Regions from separate parts of the Vibrio echinoideorum genome, predicted to be linked through region 3. Evidence: predicted binding sites of a transcription regulator. Region 3 holds the regulator's gene; each other region holds the start of a gene.

Region 1 (5,054 bases), 1.6 Mb from region 3:
GCTCATGTGAATATCAGTTGCTTCAAAGCCTGCACGGTCGAATGCTGCCGCCATTTCAACGTGAGAGTTAACACCTTGCTCACGTAGAATCGCCATCTTAGGCTTAGCGCCTGTGTTTATCATAGGAGCATTGATATAAGGCGCTGCAATGTCTTCGTTTACATCAAAGCTTAGGCTAACGTTCAGACCTGGGTCTGAGTTATCTTTCTTCGCTTCGTGCTCTTGGTCTGCACAGATTGGGTTATCACGTAGACCTTGCATCTTATGCGTAGTTTCAGCCCAGATAGTACGTAGTTCAGTACGGTTACGCTGGATTACAACGTCTGCGCCTGACTTAATCACTACTTCATCTGATGCTTCCCCTTCACCAACAACAGAGCCAATCACATGTGAACACGCTTCTAGGCCGTTCGCTGCAAGAGTAGAAAGTACTGCATCTAAGTCGTCGTTGCGTACTTGGATTACTGCACCTAGCTCTTCGTTGAAGAGTGCTGCTAGTGTGTCTTCACTATTCTCTGATGCAGATAAAAGCGCTGCAATATCAGCGTTAACACCACAGTGACCTGCGAACGCCATTTCAGCTAGCGTTACGAATAGACCACCGTCACCTTTATCGTGGTAAGCGACAACTTGGTCGTTTGCTACAAGCGTTTGAACGCCTTCGTAGAAGCCTTTTAGTTGCGCTGCGTTGTCTACATCTGCTGGCTTATCACCAAGCTGCTTGTAAACCTGTGCAAGTGCTGTTGCACCCATGCGGTTTTTGCCGTTACCTAAGTCGATAAGAACCAGTGACGTGTTGCCTAGTCCTTCAAGGTTATCAGGGGTGCGTAATTGAGGAGTAATCGTCTTACGAACATCTTCAACACGTGCAAACGCAGTGATAACAAGAGATAGCGGAGACGTGACTTCTTTCTGCTCGCCGTTCTCTTCCCACTTAGTCTTCATCGACATTGAGTCTTTACCCACTGGGATAGTTAGACCCAGTGCCGGACATAGCTCTTCACCCACCGCTTTAACCGCTTCGTAAAGACCTGCGTCTTCACCAGGGTGACCCGCTGGAGACATCCAGTTAGCCGACAGTTTAATATGTTTGATATCACCGATGTTAGTCGCTGCAATGTTAGTAATGGCTTCACCAACCGCTAGACGAGCAGATGCTCCGAAGTCTAGAAGTGCAACCGGAGTGCGCTCACCAAGAGACATCGCTTCCCCGTGGTAAGTGTCGTAGCTTGCTGCAGTTACCGCGCAGTTCGCTACTGGTACTTGCCAAGGGCCGACCATTTGGTCACGAGCCACAAGGCCTGTTACCGAGCGGTCACCGATAGTAATAAGGAATGTTTTCTCTGCAACCGTTGGTAGGCGTAGAACACGATCAACCGCTTCGTTTAGTTCGATACCAGAACGGTCAATCGCAGGATTGTTTGCTTTTAACGTTTTCGCGTCACGGTGCATCTTAGGTGTTTTGCCTAATAAGATGTCCATTGGCATGTCGATCGGCGTATTGTCGAAGTGTGAATCTTCTAATTTAAGGTCACGTTCTTCTGTTGCTTTACCAACAATCGCGAATGGAGCGCGTTCACGCTTACAAATCGCTTCGAACGTTGCTAAGTCTTTATCTGCAACCGCCATTACATAACGTTCTTGAGATTCGTTACACCAGATTTCAAGCGGGCTCATGCCTGGTTCATCGTTTGGTACATCACGTAGGTTGAAGATACCGCCACGTTCGCCGTCATCGACTAGCTCAGGAAGTGCATTCGAGATGCCGCCCGCGCCCACATCGTGGATAAATGCGATTGGGTTCGCATCACCAAGCTGCCAACAACGGTCGATAACTTCCTGACAACGACGTTCCATCTCTGGGTTTTCACGTTGTACAGAAGCAAAATCTAAGTCTTCAGAAGAAGAACCAGAATCCATTGAAGATGCCGCACCGCCACCAAGGCCGATGTTCATTGCAGGGCCACCCAATACGATTAGGCTCGCACCTACTGGGATCTCTTTCTTCTGAACATGATCATCACGGATGTTACCAAGGCCACCGGCCAGCATGATTGGCTTGTGGTAACCACGTACTTCTTCACCGTTATGAGAGTTAACTTTTTCTTCGTAAGTACGGAAGTAACCTAATAGGTTTGGACGACCAAATTCGTTGTTGAATGCTGCGCCACCTAATGGGCCTTCTAACATGATATCCAACGCAGTTACGATACGGCTTGGCTTACCAAAATCAGTTTCCCAAGGTTGTACGAAGTTAGGAATTTTTAAGTTAGATACAGAGAAAGCAACCAAACCAGCTTTTGGCTTACCACCAATACCAGTTGCGCCTTCATCACGGATTTCGCCGCCTGAACCTGTTGATGCGCCCGGCCACGGAGAGATTGCCGTTGGGTGGTTATGCGTTTCAACTTTCATCAAGATGTGTGTTTTCTCTTGGTGGTAGTTGTATTGGCGAGTTTCTGGATCTGGGAAGAAACGACCGACTTCAGAACCTGTCATTACCGCTGCGTTATCTTTATAAGCAGACAGAACGTGTTCTGGTGTCGTTTCAAAGGTGTTCTTAATCATCTTGAACAATGATTTTTCTTGCTTAACGCCATCGATAGTCCAATCAGCGTTAAAGATCTTGTGACGGCAGTGCTCTGAGTTTGCTTGTGCAAACATCATTAGCTCGATGTCAGTCGGATTGCGGCCAAGCTTCTCAGTGAAACTTTCAAGAAGGTAATCAATCTCATCTTCTGCAAGCGCAAGACCTAGGATAACGTTTGCTTCTTCAAGCGCTTTACGCCCGCCAGTAAGAAGGTCAACTTCCGCATAAGGAATAGGCTCAGCAACTGTGAATAATGCCGCCGCTGATTCAAAGTCAGTGAAAACAACTTCCATCATACGGTCGTGCAGAATCGCTTTCAGCTCAACAAGTTGAAGCTCAGAAAGTTCAGAAGAGGTTTCAATGTAGAAAGCAGTACCGCGCTCTAGACGTGACACTTTAGCCAGTCCACAGTTGTGTGCGATATCAGTTGATTTTGAAGACCAAGGCGAGATAGTGCCTGGGCGTGGCGTTGCAAGCAGCAATAAACCTTCAGGCTCATGCTCTTCAATCGTTGGACCGTAAGTCAGTAGCTTTTCTAGCTTCTCAACTTCAGACTCATCTAGCTCTGCCGTTAAATCAGCAAAGTGGGCAAACTCAGCGTAAATACCTGTTACAGGTAAGCTTAATTCACGACAAAGCTCTAAAAGCTTGTTAACACGAAACTCAGATAGAGCTGGGGAGCCACGCAAAATTCTCATGTGCTTAGGTCTCTTATGCAGTTGATTAAGGTAGTATTGGAATAAATTCAGTGGGTTATAGGAACAACCTAACTGTTTTCTTCGAAGCTATTCCCGAAGGTTGCCAAACCTATGCCGATTCCACCTCTTCAATGCGAGCGCATTATAAAGCATTTCTTTTTGTGACGTAACACCAAAAGCAACCGTTTGCGTTATTTTTTTTATCTTTCTGTGTAAATGTTAGTTTTGCTGCATTAATCACCACTTTTACAACTGTTTAATTAAACCTGCTTTGCCAGCCATGCGGGGTTTGGTATAAAGGGGCTTCCACTTTTTGAGATTTCATTTTGATGCCTAAATTTACGCTCATCTTTTCGTCTAAATTTCTTCTGCTCGCTATCGCTCTGTTTGGGCTAACTGGGTGCCAGATTGAATCTGAACCTAAAAGTGTTCTTGAGCAGATACGAGATCGCGGCGTTCTTCGTGTCGGTACCTTGAATAACCAACTCTCTTATTATATTGGTCCTGATGGCCCTGCTGGTTTGGATTACGAGTTAGCTCGTGAGTTTGCAGAAGAGCTTGGTGTAAAGCTTGAGATCAAACCAGCTTACCGCTTATCCGGCCTATTCCCTGCGTTAAAGAAAGGCGAGATCGATCTGATCGCGACTGGATTAACGCAAAACAGCAACCTAACACGAGCTTATCGCGCGGCGCCTGCTTATTACTATGTAAGCCAGCAAGTGGTGTATAAAAAGGGACAATGGCGTCCAAGAAATCTAGAACAGCTGATCGCGTTTGAGAATGAACGTCAGGAAGAGTTTGTGAAAGCTCAAACTGAATCAAAAGAGTCTCCATCAAGTGAAACGTTGACGCCGTCTTTGGTTGTAGTGAAGGACTCACATTTTGAGCCAACACTCAAACAACTACAGAGCACTCACAATGACTTTATCTACGATGCGGTAGGTAATGCCGACATCAATGATCTGCTAAAAGAAGTATCCACGGGAGAACGGCTGTTTACCGTTGCAGACTCAATTGAGCTTTCTTTGGCACAACGTTTATACCCTGATGTCGCACTTGCTTTCGAACTAACAGAAGACCAACCTATCTCTTGGTACTTAGAGAGATCAGAGGATGAAAGCCTTTATGCGTTACTGATCGAATTTTTCGGTAACCTGAAACAGTCTGGTGAGCTAGCATCGTTAGAAGAGAAATACATCGGCCACATTGGCACTTTTGATTATGTCGATACTCGTGCATTCATCCGTGCACTAGATAGCAAACTACCAAAATGGTCCCCGCTATTTCAACAATACTCGCAAGAGTTTGATTGGCGCTTAATCGCTGCTTTGGCTTACCAAGAATCCCACTGGAACCCCGTTGCTCGCTCACCAACCGGTGTTCGAGGCATGATGATGTTGACGCTGCCAACCGCAAAGAGTGTTGGTGTGACCAATCGTCTCGACCCGAAACAGTCGGTACAAGGTGGCGTGGAATATTTACGTCGTATCGTGAATCGAGTTCCTGACTCAATTACCCAACATGAAAAGATCTGGTTTGCTCTCGCTTCATATAACGTAGGTTATGGCCACATGATGGACGCACGTCGCTTAACTAAAGCACAAGGTGGTGATCCTGACGCTTGGGGTGATGTGAAAGATCGACTTCCTCTCCTAAAGCAGAAGAAATACTACAGTAAAACTCGTTACGGGTATGCGCGTGGTGATGAAGCAAGGAATTACGTTGAGAACATTCGCCGCTATTACCAGAGTATTATTGGTCATGTT
Region 2 (5,054 bases), on a different replicon from region 3:
GGTCGTTCGTCAGGTTGGTGATTCCACCGCTTATGGTAACTACGTTATCGAGCTCGATACTGACCGCGATTCTCAGCCTATTGAGTACGTATTCCGCTTCTTCGGTTGTGGTATGAGGCAGAATTACACCAAATTCTTCACCTCCGATGCGAGCGACAAAATCGGTTTCACGACACTCACGTTGTAATACTTGAGCCACCGTTTGAATGACACGGTCACCGTAATCGTGACCAAACCTGTCATTAATGCGTTTGAAATGATCAATATCTAAGATAGCTAAGCAAGATTGTTCTCGAGTTGGGTAACGATTGACACGAGAACACTCATCGCGAAGTTCAAGATCGAATTTACGTCGGTTCCAACACTCTGCTAACGCATCTTTCTCACTCAAGTTTCTCAGTTTTTTCTCAAGTTCTTTGTGTTTGCTGATATCAACAAATGACGCGACATAGAACTGAATAATGCCTTTCGAGTCTTTGATGGTTTGAATTCTAAGTATTTCGGTAATCAATGAACCGTCTTTGCGACGATTTATCACTTCGCCTTCCCACATGCCTTTCTTCTGGATTACGCTCCACATCTTGATGTAGAACTCCTGATTATAGCGCCCAGAGGCAAACATCGATGGTTGGCGACCTTTTACTTCTTCCAGTTCATAGCCACTGACTCGAGTAAATTCTTGGTTAACTTTAATGATTCGGTTATTTCTGTCGGTAATGACCAGTGCAGACATACCGTTCATTGCTGCTTTGGCCAGTTGGCTATCTATGCTGTTCTTTTTATGGTTACTGTTCCACAAAACAAAACCAGCAGAGATCATAGAAATTAGGAAAGATAAGGTGATGACCTGCACGAATATAGCTTGTTTTTCTTGTAGGTACTGGCTGCTGAACAGTTGGTTTTCAACATGAAGAACCAAATAAATTGGTCCTTCAAATTGCTTTATTTTAGGGCTGATATCTGAGTGGAAATACCAGTTTTTACCATCAAAGTAGCTAGAAGAGGTATTTTCTTGAATGGCTTTCCAAAGTTCCGGGTAAAGCTTCGCGTAGGTTTTATCTGAACGAGATTCAATAAGATGCCCAAACGATTCATCGATATCCGGACCCATGATGACATGTCCGGTCCTGTTAAGAATAACAGGGACGGCTGATGACGTACCGATTTGATAAAGAAGACGGTCGTAGACCTCGAGCATATTCAGGTTAGCGATAAAGTAGCCAATAATACGATCTTCTGATGCGACGGGTGTCATTATCCTTAGGGCTGGCATCAAAGGATGGACAACCTCACCATTTTCAATCTCTAAATCGATACCGTTGGAGCTTACGTCTCCAATTTTTAATTGTTGAAGCGTTTTAAAGTAACTACGAGCCGACTTATCTTGAAGCTTATTAACTGGAACTATCGTCGCGTTATTGTTGTTGTAGTTAATGCGGTAAACCTCATTACCTTCTAAGTCGAGGTAGCGAAGTTGAGAATAATATTGCTGTCCGCGCGCTAACATCACCCATAGATCTTCTAGCGCTTCTTTATGAACAATCGAAGGTTCTTCGATCGCACGCAGTAGTGTTTGAGAATTTGCAATAGAAGGCACGGAGTTGGAGATTTGCTCAACAATTATTGCGAGCTCATGAAAGCTGTATTCAATTTGATTTTGGCTGGATTGCTTAATATTTAACGTGTGTTGGGCTTCGACCCGGTCAAATTCAGAGTTGATGTAGAGGGCAGGGACTAATCCTAGGGCAAATATGGTGCATAGAAATTGGCTGATTAGTTTTTTTATACTCGTATTCATCACTGTCCTCAAAGAATCAGCGCAATACTATATATTTTATAGGGTTTTTAATGTGATCTTTACCCAGAACTTAAAACAAGATCTGCATATTATTACGGTTTTAGTGCAACTTTTTGCAATTGGAGTTGCGAAACGAGCAGTAATATCGTTATGGAATCATTGCTCGTTTAAGTACACTTAGTTCAGTTGTGGTTAATAATTTCGTTGAACAAAAGGTATTACGTTAACTTTACCTAGCTTAATCCGATAATATTGCCATTATTATCAATATCTAACGACATGAACGCCGGTTTATCGGGTAGGCCGGGCATTGTCATTACGTTGCCACACAAAGCATAAATAAAGCCCGCACCTGCACAAAGCTTTAGTTCTCTAACTGGTACATCAAATTGAGTCGGTGCGCCTTTTATATGAGCTTCGGTAGAGATAGATAATGGTGTTTTGGCCAAACATACGGATAGGCCACCGTAACCATGCTTGTTGAACTCTTTGAGTTGTTGTTTCGCAAGAGGTGATAACGAAATGCTCGACGCTCCATACCCAACTTCAGCCACCGCCATCAACTTTTCTTCCAAGCTCTGTTCCGAATGGTACAAAGGCTTAAATTCACAGGCGTGTTGACAAGCATTAACCACTGCGTGGGCGAGCTTAATCGCACCTTCACCACCTTTGCCAAACGCTTCACTTACTTCAACGCGAACGCTTGGGTCGAATTCGATGACCATCTGTTTCAATGCGTCGAGCTCTTGAGCAGAATCTTGTGGGAATTGATTAATCGCTACTACCGTTGGCACTTGGTATTGCTTAACGTTGTTGATATGCCATTTAAGGTTTTCGAAGCCAGCAGTCAGGGCGTCTTGGTCATCATTAAAAATCGAATCCGGTAACGGAGTGCCTGGTCTTAAATCGTACAATCCAGAGTTAGCCTTTAATCCGCGTAATGTAGCTACAACGACTGCGCAGTCAGGTTTTTTGTTTGATGCTTTCACTTTGATGTTACAAGCTTTCTCAAACCCCATGTCAGAGCCGAAGCCACCTTCAGTCACTACAAAGTCACTCAACTTCAACGCTATCTTGTCGGCAATAATCGAAGAGTTTCCGTGGGCTATATTCGCGAATGGTCCCGCGTGAATGAGTGTCGGCACGCCTTCAAGGGTTTGCATCAATGTTGGCTCAATCGAGTCTTTCATTGTTACTGTCATCGCGCCTGCAACGTTGAAGTCATCTGCGGTTAATGGCAAACCTTGGTGGTTATACGCGAGTACGACACGACCAATACGTTTGCGTAAATCTTGAAGGTCATCAGCAAGTGCAAGAATTGCCATCAACTCTGAGGCTGCAGCGATATCAAACCCGTCTTCGCGCTCAAAGCCATTTATTGTTTTACCAGCTTCGTTTTTGCCAACGGTGATCATGCGCAGCGCGCGGTCATTGTGGTCAAGTACACGGCGCCACACGATTCTGCTTGGATCGATGTCTAATGATTTTAAGCCAGAGCGTGTTTCAAAGGCTTGCAATCCTTCACGCTGCTCGTGATACAAACGAGCGTCGATAGCGGCAGAGGCAAGGTTGTGAGCGGCTGTTACAGCATGAATATCACCGGTGAGGTGCAAGTTCAATTGTTCCATAGGGGCGACTTGAGAGTAACCACCACCGGCTGCGCCACCTTTAATACCAAAAACTGGCCCCATCGAAGGCTGACGAATACAGGCCATTACTGATTGGTTGATCTCAGCGAGCCCTTGTGCCAAACCTATGGTGGTGACGGTTTTTCCTTCACCTAGGGGAGTTGGGGTAATCGCGGTCACGACAACTAATTTACCATCTTGCAAGCTAGCTAGGCGATCCAGTGATGTTAGGGACACTTTAGACTTGTATTGCCCTAATGGTTGGTGTTCATCATGTTGTAGGCCTGCTTGTTCAGCAACCTCACTGATGTTTTTAAGGGGAGTTGAGCGACAAATATCGATATCAGACAGCATATTTGATCCTTATATCAGAACCTAAAGGTGGTACGTAAACGTTTGCGTGGCGATAGTACTGTATAAATTTACCAAGTAAAGGCAAACCACACGAATTATGTGCTGGAAGATAACAGATCTAAAGAGTCATTGCGCGAGATCAAATCTTCAATGAGCAAGATATTCGATTTGATTACCTTCAATGGTGATTACATTGACCCTTAATACAAAAAGGGCTGCATATAGCAGCCCTTTCGAGGAATCGTTAATCTTGCTCAGGTTATTCAATCTAACTTGTTAACCGCTAATTTGTTAGCCAGCTAATTAATTCGGGTTAGATTAACGATCCCAGTATGTTTCTTCTAAGCTATCTTCGCGTTCTGGTAGTGCACGAGAAAGGCGAGGAGAGTGCTGAGTCAATACTTCGTAGCTTACGCGGTTTGCGTACTTACAAATTTGAGACAGTGACGAGTACGTTAAGCACGCGTGCTCGTGTTTCTCTGAATTCGGTACGTTCACGTGATGGTAACTGTTCGCTGCCATGTCATGTAGAAGTGCCGAAAGCGCGCCATCACCAGCGCCGTTTGTGTTTTTAATCTCAAGTGGGCCACCCAAGTAAGGGCCGATGTGAGAGTACACTTTTACTGGGTCTTTACAGTCTTGCTTACGCATCGCACGGCTGAATTCGTATTTGTTAAATTCAGGAATGTTACCCGGTAATAACGGTAGTGTTGTTTCGCGTTTCGCTGGCTCGTCTGTGTAGCCTGCCATGTATAAGCCGACAGGACCTGCAGTGCAGAGAACTAGGTCAACCCACTCAAGCGCTTTGTTCGCCGCTAGCAAAGGATCTTTTTCACCGGTTAAGGCTTCACCTTCGTCTTCGTTCATTGCAACGATAGTGACGTTTTCTTTAAGGTATTCTTGCCACCATTCTGCGTTACCTTCGATCACGTACTTAGTACCAAGCGTCAGTACAACAGGGACATTGTGCGCTTTCGCGTATTCAATCGCTTTTTGTACGGCTTTTGGCATTGGATCTTCAGGCTTACCACGCATTAGGTATGAAGACACGACCAATGCAGACGCTTTTTCGAAAATCTGTTCAGGAATGCTTTCAGGAAGCAGCTGGTTCATGTGTCCTTCGTTGATTGCAAACGTACGTTCGCCATCTTCGGTAATGAGCGTGTAACAACGACCAATAGGACCATCAACAGTTTGTAGGTGGTTTAAGTTCATACGAGAAGAGGTGCGGCATAGGTAACGGTAACCAAATGAGCCAACTTCAATTTTCTTAG
Region 3 (5,054 bases):
TTAGTATAGATAGACAGGTAAAGCATAGATTAACTTTCAGCAGATATAAAAAAAGCCGCAAAAATGCGGCTTAGTTATGTATCGTTTGAATTGACAATGTTAATTGACGCGACTGATAAGCTCTTCACGACGCTGCTGTGGTATGACAGACCAATGTGTACCATTGATAGCCCCTTCTAGTGCCCAAAGTAGCTCGATACTAACAGAGGACGCATGAGATTCCTTGATGGCGTTAAACGCGTTTACAGAGCCAGATTCATATAAACGTTCTACGGAATCTATCCCAGCCTTTTTCAACATACGCTCAGTCGCGAGTCGAAGGTTAGGAAGGTCTTTTAATCGAGTTGGCTTAGCAGAAGACTGTTCAGCTTTTTCGTCTTTAGCAAAACCCAAAGACGTAGTAGCAAGCTCTAAGATTTTCTCTTGATCCTGCCATAGGCCCTCAGGCAAAGCGAAATATTTAGTAACAACGGGGAAACCACGTTTCTTGTAAACGTAAGGTTGAAACCCTTGTTGTTCGAATTGCTTTGTTGTGCATTTGTCCGCTCGTATGTGCAACTGGTCATTTACAACCAGAGCAAACATCGTGTCATCAGCAAAAAGACCGAAGCCACCAAACATTGAGCGTGATTTTATTTTTCCTAGGGACTCAAATAACTTCATCGAGTCCTTTAGTATCGGTTTATCCATGTTATTTATCTCGGTGTATTTGAACTACGCCACCAAATAAGCAGGTCCGAGAGATTAGCAAAATGTTGCAACTAAATTGTCAATAAGCCGTAAATTACTAAATTATTAATAACTACTGCATTTTGCCATCGGTAACCCCGCTACCATACCAACGAGTGGTTTAGGCCGGAAGCTTTGCGTCTCACTCTTTCGAGTGGTTTGCCCTGTGCGTGACTGATTAAATAGAATAAAGTTTTTGTTGAATGAGGCTCACACTTGTTATTTCAAAATGTGATATCGCTTCAATTAATGATCTTTCCAGTATGATACCAGGTTCATTGATGTTGTTGATAAAAAAAGCGCACCTAAAGGTGCGCTTGATTAAACTAAACTGAATTTATCAATTAATTTAACGTTTTAACTGTGCTTCGCTCAACAATTTCGGGGTGCATTTCGAATACACGTTTTTCATGGTCTTTGTCTTTGATGCGTTCTAACAAAATTTCGAATGCATTCTTACCAACACGACGCTTCGGTTGGTGAACCGTGGTCAATGGTGGAGAGAAGTACTCAGCTAACTCGATGTTATCGTAACCAATCACTGAAATATCTTCAGGGATACGAATACCTTGTTGTTGTAAGCGACTCATTAGGCCAAGTGCCATGGTGTCGTTAAAACAGAATACGGCTGTAGGGCGATCTTCCATTTTAATAATTTGATCAGCAGCAATCACAGCGGTATCACACTCAAAGTTGCCTTCAATGATTAGACGCTCATCAGTAGCTATTTTGGCTTCACCCAACGCACGTTTGTAACCTGCAATACGTTCTACACATGCTGCTTTGTCTAAGTGGCCACTTAAGCAAGCAATCTTAGAATGACCGCGTTCAATAAGGTACTTGGTTGCCAGATAGCCACCTTCTTCAGAGTTATCAATGATCTTATCGGCTTGAGAGGTCTCAGGGCCCCAATCCATGACAACTTTAGGGATATCAGCGTGACGGTCTAACATCTCTCTTAATTCTTCAGTTAGGTCTGAACACATAACCAAGATGCCATCTACACGTTTCTCTGCAAGCATTCGAATGTAGTCGCGCTGCTTCTCATAGATACCGCCAGTGTTACACAAGATCAAAGTGTAACCTTGACGGTAACAGTAACTCTCAACACCATCGATAACTTCAGAGAAGAATAGGTTGGTTGATTGAGTCACTAGCATGCCGATAGTGCGCGTTGTATTACATTTTAAGCTACGAGCAACAGCACTCGGCGCGTAGTTTAGTTCGTCTACGGCTTTGTTTACTTTTTCTTGAGTCGCTTCTGCAACAAAACGTGTTTTGTTGATTACGTGAGAAACGGTGGTTGTTGATACGCCTGCTAAGCGAGCGACATCTTTAATAGTGGCCATGGTTTTATCCTATTAGAAGCTACTTTCCCAAAGTACGGAATAAAGTAGCCGTTAAGCTACTTAACTAAGAGCTTAAATTTGTAGGGCTCTTTGGGTACTAAAGTGCTAAAAAACAAAAAACCGCTATTGAGCGGCCTGTCTTAACACCGAAATGCTCTGAACTTAAATAAGCATAGCATTTCGTGAATGTTTCATATTTTATCGTTTGCGGTCACAATTTTAGACTGACTAGAAATGACTCGCAATAAAATTCACCCAGAAATCCGGGTGAATTGTCACATTCTATTGAATTTATTTACTTAGATATCCACTTAGCTTATTCACCCGCCAAATATTGAATGTCTAAATTGCAAAATGCGAGTAACAAAGACGAGACGGAAGCGTAGAAACCAAACTGGTCAACATCATGACATTTCACATTGAACTTTGGCACCCAAGTAAGGAGTTGTTGTTCGACAAACTGTTGTTGAACGGCGAACGATTTCTCTAACTCTTCTTCAAGCTCAGTTTCGTTAGAACGGATGATTAAGTTGCCAAGGAAATCGAGTTCGATAGCTATGTGGTCTGCGGGCTCTTTTAAATCTTTGTTCACGACCAGGTTGTGCTTAGCCATGATGTCTTCCATATCTTTAGCTGGCTTGTCGTTCAATAGACCCGTTTCGCCGATATACATTGAAGCGTAAGGCAGAGCACCATGTTTATCTGTCTTTAAGAAAAGATCGCAGAAATCAGCAGACAGTTCCAGTTGGGCATCTTCACGTGTTTGTAAACGATTTAGTGCGTCTACAAGCTTATCAATTGAAGGCTTCAGAGTTTCATTTTCGCCTAAACCAGTAAGGAAAGAACGAATTTCAACAGAATGGTAGTGATCGAGTTCTTCTTGAGTTAGCTCTTTGGCAAATAAGCTTGATAGCCACCAGTATATTTCTGCTCTTTGTTCGTTGAACGCTTTCGTATCTTTCATTTCATAGATCCTGATTTAGTCTTGTGGTGTTACTTATAAGCATCTTGAAGTCACTAGGGCATAAGCACACCAAGGCTGAATAACAAGGTTATTTGCGAAACGCAAAGTTACTCGTTAGTAGTAATGCCTATATTGAATTGCGATGGACGATAAATAGCAAGGTTTAAGATTGTCTTGTATCAAAAAAAATCCATGTTTCTGGCTTTTATCTTCAGTACCACTAGAATTGTTACTAGTTATGAATAGAATAGTCACTGAAACTATTAAATAAGAAAAGTGGTGTAGATGAGCTATCACGTATTAGTCGTAGAAGATGATGTGGTAACCCGCAGTAAACTGGTTGGATATTTCCAGAACGAAGGTTACACAGTGAGCGAAGCGGAAAGCGGCGCTCAAATGAGAAAGGTGTTGGAAGAAAACAACGTTGATCTCATTATGCTGGACATCAACTTACCAGGCGAAGATGGATTGATGCTAACTCGCGAATTACGCAGTCAATCAGACATTGGAATTATTTTAGTTACTGGACGCACGGATAGCATCGACAAAATCGTTGGCCTAGAAATGGGCGCAGATGATTATGTTACTAAACCATTCGAACTTCGCGAGTTGTTGGTTCGAGTTAAAAACTTACTTTGGCGTATTGCTGCCGCTCGCAAAACCGCGGCGGGAACGGTAGAACAAACAGAAGATGAGTCTGTTGTTCGTTTTGGTGAATGGACGTTTGATATTCCTCGCCGTGCGCTAAGCAAAAATGGCGAGCCGGTTAAACTGACTAAGGCTGAGTATGAGTTGCTAGTAGCACTCTCTTCTTACCCTAATAAAGTATTAAGTCGTGAGCGTATTTTGAATATGATTAGCCACCGAGTTGATGCGCCGAATGATCGTACGATCGACGTCCTCATTCGTCGTATGCGCGCAAAAATGGAGTTTGACCCTAAGAATCCACAAATTTTTGTGACGGTTCATGGTGAAGGGTACATGTTTGCTGGTGACTAAACCTCCCTCGGGCGCTTTAATCAGCAACGAGTGACAAGCGTAAAAAAGCCGAGACACAGTTTATGTCTCGGCTTTTTTATTGCTTATCACATTCTTGATTATGAACTAACTCTTCTAAAATCAAGATATATCGATTTAATACTAGGCCGCAGAAACTGCATCATTGTCTTCTTCTAAAATAGAAGGTTCAGGGATGACTACAGGCTCTTCAACATTATCATTACTTGTGTCTAGCCAATCGCGCAGACTTTGCCAAACTAACCCCATCGTTTCGTGCCAATAACGTTCGGTTTGCTCAAGATAGAGCGCTTTAGGCATGTACTTATTCCAAGGTTCAACAATCCCTTCTTGTGCTAGGTAGTTTGTTGGTGCTGGTAATGGCTTCATTCCTGCAGCATGGAACTCATTGAGTGCGCGCGTCATATGGCTAGCCGATGTCACCAATACCATTCTTTTATTCTTAACAAACGCTGCCGCTTGTCGTGCTTCTTCCCACGTATCTTTAGCAGTTTCAAGCAGAATGATATCAGGCTTTGCTACACCAAGAGCTAGAGCCACTTTAGCCATCATCCTTGCGTTGCTGACTTCAGTGCCTGCGCCATAGCCGGACAAAATAAGTTTGGCGCCTGGGTAAAGACGCAAAATTCGAATGCCTTCACTTAAACGCATAAGTCCAGTTCGGCTTAGTTCTGATGTCGGTGGGATTTGGTCGTCTACGACGTGACCACTTCCAAGAACCATAACGTAATCGATGGTGTCATCGACGGGTAAAAAAGCGGTGTGCTGCCTTTCCATTGGCATTAAAAGTTGACTAGAAACTGGCTGGAAAGCGATTAGGAAAATACCACACAGGGCTGAGAGGGTAATTAGGCAACCTGTCTTCCTTTTGGTAGTAAACATCACTAGGGCTAAGCCCAGAAAAGCGAGAATTAACATTGCTGGCAGTGGCATCAGTAACGAAGACACTACTTTTTTCAGCTCAAACATATCCGAATAGTCCGAAAAAACATCAC

What was found. The regulator PurR, encoded in region 3, represses purine synthesis genes. The targets are predictions, from matches to a motif close to TNANGNAAACGTTTNCNTNA.
Region 1: a site for PurR is predicted at 3,463-3,482, ahead of purL (phosphoribosylformylglycinamidine synthase). Genes of this name have one in related genera too.
Region 2: a site for PurR is predicted at 3,811-3,830, ahead of OCV36_RS19915 (formate--tetrahydrofolate ligase). Genes of this name have one in related genera too.

Annotation. Positions count from the first base shown of each region.
Region 1 is NZ_AP025483.1:2,761,263-2,766,316, forward strand. Features, by position in the region: gene purL (phosphoribosylformylglycinamidine synthase) at 1-3,288, opposite strand, end outside; gene mltF (membrane-bound lytic murein transglycosylase MltF) at 3,618-5,054, shown strand, end outside.
Region 2 is NZ_AP025484.1:821,906-826,959, forward strand. Features, by position in the region: gene OCV36_RS19910 (sensor domain-containing diguanylate cyclase) at 1-1,798, opposite strand, end outside; gene OCV36_RS19915 (formate--tetrahydrofolate ligase) at 2,032-3,780, opposite strand; gene OCV36_RS19920 (inosine/guanosine kinase) at 4,099-5,054, opposite strand, start outside.
Region 3 is NZ_AP025483.1:1,186,893-1,191,946, forward strand. Features, by position in the region: gene OCV36_RS05485 (TfoX/Sxy family DNA transformation protein) at 100-690, opposite strand; cyclic di-GMP riboswitch class I at 818-903, opposite strand; gene purR (HTH-type transcriptional repressor PurR) at 1,074-2,078, opposite strand; gene torD (molecular chaperone TorD) at 2,395-3,042, opposite strand; gene torR (two-component system response regulator TorR) at 3,328-4,041, shown strand; gene elyC (envelope biogenesis factor ElyC) at 4,183-5,028, opposite strand.